2 regions of the Acidovorax sp. LjRoot117 genome follow, and region 2 is predicted to be linked to the other one. Evidence: predicted binding sites of a transcription regulator. Region 2 holds the regulator's gene; the other holds the start of a gene.

Region 1 (3,730 bases), 240 kb from region 2:
AGCAGGCCGAACAGCGGCCAGGCGGCCGATGAGATGCCCAGGGCCTCGGCGGCGCCCTCGGGGTCGCTGAATTGCTGCTTGTCCAGCAGTGAACGGATGACCAGGTCGGCAGCGCCGGCGATGGCGATGTCCTCCTGCTTGGTGAGATAGCCTGGCATGGCGGGGTGCGAAGCCCGTCCAAGCACGGGCTTGCAGGGACCCCCAGAGTTGGTGGGTGAAGCCGCGAGTATGCGCCTTGCCGCGAAGTGCCTGGCAGCAAAGCCCCCCGCCGCTTTGCCGGGCGGGCTTTGCGCGTGCAGGTACCGGCCCGTGCCTGCCAGCCCTGCAACATCGCGATGGCCTGCACCGCGTTGCTATAGTGCAGCCCACAGCGGTGGGGCCGCACACCCGTGCCCGGGGCCGCGCATGCGGCCACCGTGGTGCCGCGCGATCCGCCGGACAGCCCCACCCACAACCATTTTCTTCAAGGATTCCCCATGGCTTCTGGCAGCTTGCTGGCCCTGCTCGACGATATCGCCACCATCCTCGACGATGTGGCACTGATGACCAAGGTCGCAGCCAAGAAGAGCGCGGCCATGGCCGACGACGTGTCGGTCATGACCAAGGTGGCCGCGCAGAAGACGGCCGGTGTGCTGGGGGATGACCTGGCGCTCAACGCCCAGCAGGTCACCGGCGTGCGTGCCGAGCGCGAGATCCCCGTGGTCTGGGCAGTGGCCAAGGGGTCGATGATCAACAAGGTCATCCTGGTGCCCGCCGCACTGCTGATCAGCGCCTTTGCGCCCTGGGCGGTGACGCCGCTTCTGATGGTGGGCGGCGCCTTCCTGTGCTTCGAGGGTTTCGAGAAAGTGGCGCACAAGCTGCTGCACGCACCCCATGAAGACGCGGCCGAACGCGAGAGCCATGCCCAGGCCAATGCCAATCCGGCGGTGGACCTGGTGGCTTTCGAGAAGGACAAGGTCAAGGGCGCGGTGCGCACCGACTTCATCCTGTCGGCAGAAATCATCGCCATCACGCTGGGCACCGTGGCGAACGCGCCGTTCTCGCAACAGGTGGCGGTGCTGTCCGGCATCGCCGTCATCATGACCATCGGGGTGTACGGGCTGGTGGCCGGCATCGTCAAGCTCGACGACCTGGGCCTGTGGCTCAGCCGCAAGGCCAGCAGCGCGGCGCAGGCCGTGGGCAACGGCATTTTGCGCGCCGCGCCGTGGCTGATGAAGGGCCTGTCCATCGCGGGCACGGCGGCCATGTTCCTGGTGGGTGGCGGCATCCTGGTGCACGGCGTGCCTGCGCTTCATCACGCCGTAGAGGGCACGGGCGCGGCAGCGGCGCAGTGGCCGGTGGGCGGCCTGTGGGCCGTGCTGGTGCCCAACCTGCTGAACGCGGTGGTCGGCATCATCGCCGGGGGGCTGGTGCTGGCCGCGGTGACGCTGGTCAAGCGCGTGCGGGGCAAGTCGGCGGCGCATTGAGTGCGAGCAGGGCAGCCCCTGGCAGTGTGGCAAGGCCTGCAGGTGCAGGCCTTTGTTCTTTCTTGATGTATGTCTAAGGGCGGGTGAGCGGGCCTTGAGATAGGGCAAGGCCGGCGGGCGGCCGCAGCAGTTCAATGGATGCACGGGGGTCGTCCCCGTCCAACCGATGTGAACTGAACATGAAAAAGAACCTGCTGGCTGTCGTTGCCCTGTGTGTCCTGTCCTCTGGCGCTGCCATGGCGCAACAGGCCGAAGGGCCGTGGATGGTGCGTGCCCGCGCCGTGCACCTGGACAGCGCCAACAAGGACAGCACGCCCCTGGGCCTTGCCATCAACGACAAGACGATTCCTGAAGTCGACGTCACCTACTTCTTCAACCCGAACATCGCGGCCGAGCTGATCCTGACCGTGCCGCAGAAACACACGCTCAGCGCCGGTGGCACCGCCATCGGCTCGCTCAAGCACCTGCCGCCTACGCTGCTGGTGCAGTACCACTTCAACGCGCCCGGCTTCAAGCCCTATGTGGGCGCGGGCGTGAACTACACGCGCTTCTCCGGCGTGCGCCTGCCGGCGGGCGTGGACATCGACCGCAACAGCTTCGGCCCCGCGCTGCAGGTGGGTGTGGACATTCCGCTGGCCAAGAACCTGTATCTGAACTTTGACGTGAAGAAGGTGTTCATCAAGACCGATGTGTCGGCGGGCGGCGCCAAGCTGGGCACCTTCAAGGCTGACCCCGTGCTGGTGGGCGTGGGCCTGGGCTGGAGGTTCTAGAGGGCTCCCCCTGAGGCGCTGCGCGCCTTCGTGGCAGTGCCTCCTGCGGACCGGCAAAGCCGGATCCACGGTGGTGCTGGCCTGGGCAGCGCCGCTTTGGATCCGGCGCAGCGGGAGACAGCGGGCTTGCCTGCCTTGATCAGCAAACCGTGCGTCCCGATCTGGCTATCTGCACCAGCGTCGCGAACGCGCGAGTGTCATGCCAGCAGTCCGCAGCCCACCGGCTTGAGCACGCGTTCGGTGGATGCCGGGTACTTGGCCAGCTTGGACGCGGGCCTGCGCGGGCGTTGCACCAGGTCGCCGCCGCAGTTGGGGCAGATGTGGTCAAGCCGTGTGCTCGCGCAGCCTCTGCAGAACGTGCATTCGAAGGTGCAGATACGGGCGTCGGTGGAGTCGGGCGGCAAATCTTTGTTGCAGCATTCGCAGTTGGGGCGCAGCTTGAGCATGGGTGTCCTTGGGTGGTTGTGAAGAGGAAGATGGGGGCACTGGCGTTGCCAAGCGTATGCCAAGCCGTCGCTGCAGGGCAAGGTGCCGGTGGGGCGCGCACACGCAGTACAGCCCACTGGGCCAGCGCGCCAGCGCGCGGCTCTATCCTTTGTCAGTGGCTCCACACCGCAGCAACGCAGCTACGCAGCTACGGCGTGCGGCCTTGCGGAGGCGCTGGCGCGGCCAGCACCACGTCGGCACCCCACATGCGCTTCCACAGCCAGGGCAGGGCGGTGGCCAGGTCGGGGCGCTGCATCTGCAGCGTGGCGGCGCGCTGGCCGGCGGCCATCTCTGCGGGCGTGCCCAGGTTGAAGTGAAAGCTGTACGTGGGCTCGTTGCCCATGCGCAGGTCGGTGATGAAGACGTCGCCCCCGGCCGCTTCGCTCATCTTGAAGAAACCGTGGCTGAACCGGGCCACGCGGTCCACCAGGGGGTGGTCACGGTAGCGTGCATACAGATCGGCGCCCCGCACGTGGGTGGTCCACCGCACGGGGCGGTCGCCGTCCAGCAGCGAGTAGTAGCCCTCGTAGTAGTGCGTGGGTGTGACGGCCACGGCGCGCCACAGCACGGTGTTGAAGGGGGCCGGCGTGACCAGCAGCTGCTCCGGCGTGAGGTGCGGCACCGGCGCGGACGCCAGCACCTGGCGGGTGGCGATCTGCTGTGCGGCCACGCCCCAGGCCAGGTACGCCGTGCTCACCACCAGCGCGGCGCGTGCCCAGGCTATGCCGCGCCCCTGGCGCATCGCCAGCGCCAGCAGCACGCCCAGCAGCAGCGGCAGGGTGTACAGCGGGTCGATGATGAACACGCTGCCCACGGCATACGGCGTGTCGGTGAAGGGCCGCAGCAGCTGCGTGCCGTACACCGTCATCCAGTCCAGCAGCGGGTGGGTGATGAGGGCGAGCCACAGGGCCAGCCACCAGCGCGTGAACCGGTCCGCTTCGCGGTGCAGGCGCGATACCAGCCACGCCATCGGCACCGACAGCACGGTCAGGTAGAACAGGGCATGGC
Region 2 (3,730 bases):
CCGCTGGGTGGCGGTGCGGCTGCAGATTCCGTACGGATCGGCCGCGCCGGGCTCGCACGCGGTGCAGTTTGACGTGCAGGCGGTGGACCGAGCCGCCCATGTGACCGAGAAATCCGTTTTCCTGGTGCCGCGCTGAGGCGCTGCACCGCCCGAGAAGATTTGCAAGGAGTACTGACATGCCATCGAATCCCGCCATCGGCCGCAACGGCCCAGCCATCTCTGCCAGTTCCACAGGTCCGGGCGCCGCGCCCGCCGCCGCCCCGTGGTGGAAGTTCGGCCACGTCTGGCTGGTCATCGCCGGGCCCGCCATCGTGATCGTGGCCGGCTTCGTCACGCTGTGGCTGGCCATCTCGCGCCCCGACCCGGTGGTGGCGGAGGACTACTACCGCCAGGGTATCGAGATCAACAAGACGCTGGAAAACCCATCCAAGAGCCTGGCGCCCGCGGTCAAGGGCCGCAACCACGCCGCCACGCCGGTGCAGGACCAGCCGCGTTGAGTCGCCCACCGGCTGACCGGCTGCGACGACGACAACAACAACACCGGCGAGCACCGGCGGCCCCTGCGGTACCGCCGTGCCCGCTCGCCCCGCGAAGGAGACTGCAAGTATGTGGACGCAACGCCTGATGTGGATTGCCTGGCCCGCCTTTTTGATGGCCGGCGTGATGGAGATGCTGGTCTTTGCCCTGGTCGATCCGCACGACCTGCACTGGTTCGGCCAGCCCCTGGCACTGTCGCGCGAGGGGGTCTATACCCTCGCGTTCTTCGCGTTCTGGGCCGTCACGATGGCATCGAGCGCGCTGACCACGCTGCTGGCGATGTCGCCGTTCGAGCTGAACCGCTGCCCCGTGCCGCCGGGGGAGCGCCCTGACGATTGCCGCAAGACATCGTGCTCCTGATGTGCCGAGGTGTGCCGAGCCAGCGTGTGGTGAAAACGGCGTTTTGAAAACGACAGCGCCGGCTCGAAGCCGGCGCCGAAGTCCTGGCCTGTGGTGGTGCTCAGTGGCAGGCTTGCTGGCTGTTCACGATGCGCTTGAGTGCGTCGGTATCGAGGATGCGCACATGGCGCTGCTTGACCTCGACGATGCCTTCTTCGACGAACTTGGAGAACGTGCGGCTCACGGTCTCGAGCTTGAGGCCCAGGTAGCTGCCGATCTCTTCGCGCGTCATCCGTAGCACCAGCTCGGACTGCGAGAAGCCCCGTGCGTGCAGGCGCTGCACCAGGTTCAGCAGGAATGCGGCCAGCCGCTCTTCGGCGCGCATGCTGCCCAACAGCAGCATCACGCCATGCTCGCGCACGATCTCGCGGCTCATGATCTTGTGCACGTGGTGCTGCAGCGCCGTGACCTCGCGCGAGAGTTCTTCGATGCGGTCGAATGGCATCACGCAGACTTCGGCGTCTTCCAGCGCCACGGCATCGCAGGTGTGCTGGTCGTTCACGATGCCGTCGAGGCCGATGATCTCCCCGGCCATCTGGAAACCGGTGACCTGGTCGCGGCCGTCTTCGGTCGCCACGCAGGTCTTGAAGAAGCCGGTGCGGATGGCATACAGCGAGGTGAAGGTCTCGCCGTTGCGGAACAGCGTGGTGCCGCGCTTGACCTTGCGGCGGGTGGCCACGACCTCGTCGATGCGCTGCAACTGCTCATCGCTCAGGCCGACAGGCATGCACAGCTCCCGCAGATTGCAGTTGGAGCAGGCGACTTTCATGGTGAGCGGGTTCATAGGTACAGCTGGTTGGGGTTCGGGCGTTGCACCCCGTGGTGGCGAGGCTTCGCTGCGGACCGGGGGTGGGCGACTGACATGCATCAAATTGTCGCTGGTCGGCTGGTGACATCACTTGACGTAGATCAAGGACGCGAGGAACAGCTTACGGCACAGTGGCAACGTACGCAAGGATGCTTCCAATGACTGCTGTTTCGCCCGAGCTGCTGCGCCGCTTCGATGTGCCAGGGCCCCGCTATACCTCCTACCCCACGGCCGACCGCTTCGTCGAGGCCTTCGGGCAGGACGACTACGTGCTTGCGCTGGAGCAGCGCCGCGCGGGCACCGGGGCCAAGGCGCTGCCGCTGTCCCTGTACGTGCACATTCCGTTTTGCGAATCGCTGTGCTACTACTGTGCGTGCAACAAGATCATCACCAAGCACCATGACCGCGCCGATGTCTACCTGCGCTACCTGAGCCGCGAGATCGACCTGCACACCGCCCACTGCGGTACCGGGCAGGTGGTGAGCCAGCTGCACCTGGGCGGGGGTTCGCCCACGTTCCTGTCCGACGACGGGCTGCGCGAGCTCATGGCCATGCTCAAGCGCAGCTTCACGCTCGCGCCGGGCGGCGAGTACTCGATCGAGGTGGACCCGCGCACGGTGGATGCCAGTCGCCTGGCGGTGCTGGCCGAGCTGGGCTTCAACCGGCTGAGCTTCGGCGTGCAGGACTTCGACCCCGAGGTGCAGAAGGCCGTGCACCGCATCCAGCCCGCGGAGCAGGTGTTCTCGCTGGTGGAGTCGGCGCGCGCGCTGGGCTTCGAGTCGATCAACGTCGACCTCATCTACGGCCTGCCGCGCCAGACGCCCGAGTCGTTCGACCGCACGCTGGCCCAGGTGGTGCAACTGCGGCCCGACCGCATTGCGCTGTATGCCTACGCGCACCTGCCCGAGCGCTTCAAGCCGCAGCGCCGCATCGTCCCGGCCGAGCTGCCCATGGGCGGGGCCAAGGTGTCGATGCTGTCGCGCTCGCTCGATGCCTTCATGGCCGCAGGCTACGTGTACGTGGGCATGGACCACTTTGCGCTGCCCGACGACGCGCTGGCCGTGGCCAAGCGCCAGGGCCGGCTGCACCGCAACTTCCAGGGCTACAGCACCCAGCCCGACTGCGACCTCATTGGCCTCGGGGTATCCGCCATCGGCCGGGTGGGTGCCACCTACAGCCAGAACGCGAAGACCCTGGACGAGTACTACGACTTCTTGAACCAGGGCCGGCTGCCCGTGGTGCGCGGCCTGGCGCTGACGCGCGACGACCTGGTGCGCCGCGCCGTGATCATGGCGCTGATGTGCCAGGGCGAGCTGCTGTTCGAGCCGCTGGAGCAGGCGTGGCTCGTCGACTTTCGGCGTTACTTCGCGGCCGAGATCGAACAGTTGGAGGAGATGGCGGACCAGGGGCTGGTGCAGATCCGCCAGGACGGCATCGCGGTGACCGCCATGGGCTGGTTCTTCGTGCGCGGCATCGCGATGGTGTTCGACCGCTATCTGCAGGCCGACCGCAACCGGGCGCGGTTCTCGCGCATCATCTGATGCCCGGCCTCACCGCCCGCGCCCACGGGGTGCCTTCAGGCGCTTGCCCACCATGCTGCTCACGGTAGCTTCGACCGCTCTGCTCATGGGCCTTGCCGGCGGGTCCCATTGCCTGGCCATGTGTGCGGCGCCCTGTGGGGCGCTGGTGGGGCAGGGGGGCGGGCCTGCGGCGGGTGCCGTGGCGCAGCCGGTGCGGTGGTTGCCGCGCGGCGGCGTGGTGCAGCGCACGGCGGCGTTTCACGCGGGCCGGCTGGCGGGCTATGCCCTGGCAGGCGCCCTCGCGGCCCTGGCCATGGACAGCCTGGCATGGCTGACCCAGCACACCATGGCGCTGCGCCCCGCCTGGACCCTGGCGCATGTGGCGGTGATGGCCTGGGGCCTGATGCTCATGGTGCAGGCACGCCAGCCGCAGTGGGTGGAGCAGGCGGGCCGGGCGGTGTGGGCG

Evidence for each region. The regulator FNR, encoded in region 2, switches genes on or off when oxygen is low (the NO sensors DNR and NnrR bind a similar motif). The targets are predictions, from matches to a motif close to TTGATNNNNATCAA.
Region 1: ACSQ3D_RS07115 (OmpW/AlkL family protein) is a predicted target of FNR. The motif match lies at 1,529-1,542, and genes of this name have one in related genera.

The regions. Positions count from the first base shown of each region.
Region 1 covers NZ_CAXUPO020000002.1:379,440-383,169, forward strand. Annotated here, with positions in the region: gene ACSQ3D_RS07105 (class I SAM-dependent methyltransferase) at 1-158, opposite strand, end outside; gene ACSQ3D_RS07110 (DUF808 domain-containing protein) at 477-1,466, shown strand; gene ACSQ3D_RS07115 (OmpW/AlkL family protein) at 1,646-2,236, shown strand; gene ACSQ3D_RS07120 (DUF1272 domain-containing protein) at 2,434-2,682, opposite strand; gene ACSQ3D_RS07125 (metal-dependent hydrolase) at 2,871-3,730, opposite strand, start outside.
Region 2 covers NZ_CAXUPO020000002.1:141,708-145,437, forward strand. Annotated here, with positions in the region: gene ccoG (cytochrome c oxidase accessory protein CcoG) at 1-136, shown strand, start outside; gene ACSQ3D_RS06055 (FixH family protein) at 177-497, shown strand; gene ACSQ3D_RS06060 (hypothetical protein) at 607-897, shown strand; gene fnr (fumarate/nitrate reduction transcriptional regulator Fnr) at 998-1,720, opposite strand; gene hemN (oxygen-independent coproporphyrinogen III oxidase) at 1,903-3,285, shown strand; gene ACSQ3D_RS06075 (sulfite exporter TauE/SafE family protein) at 3,338-3,730, shown strand, end outside.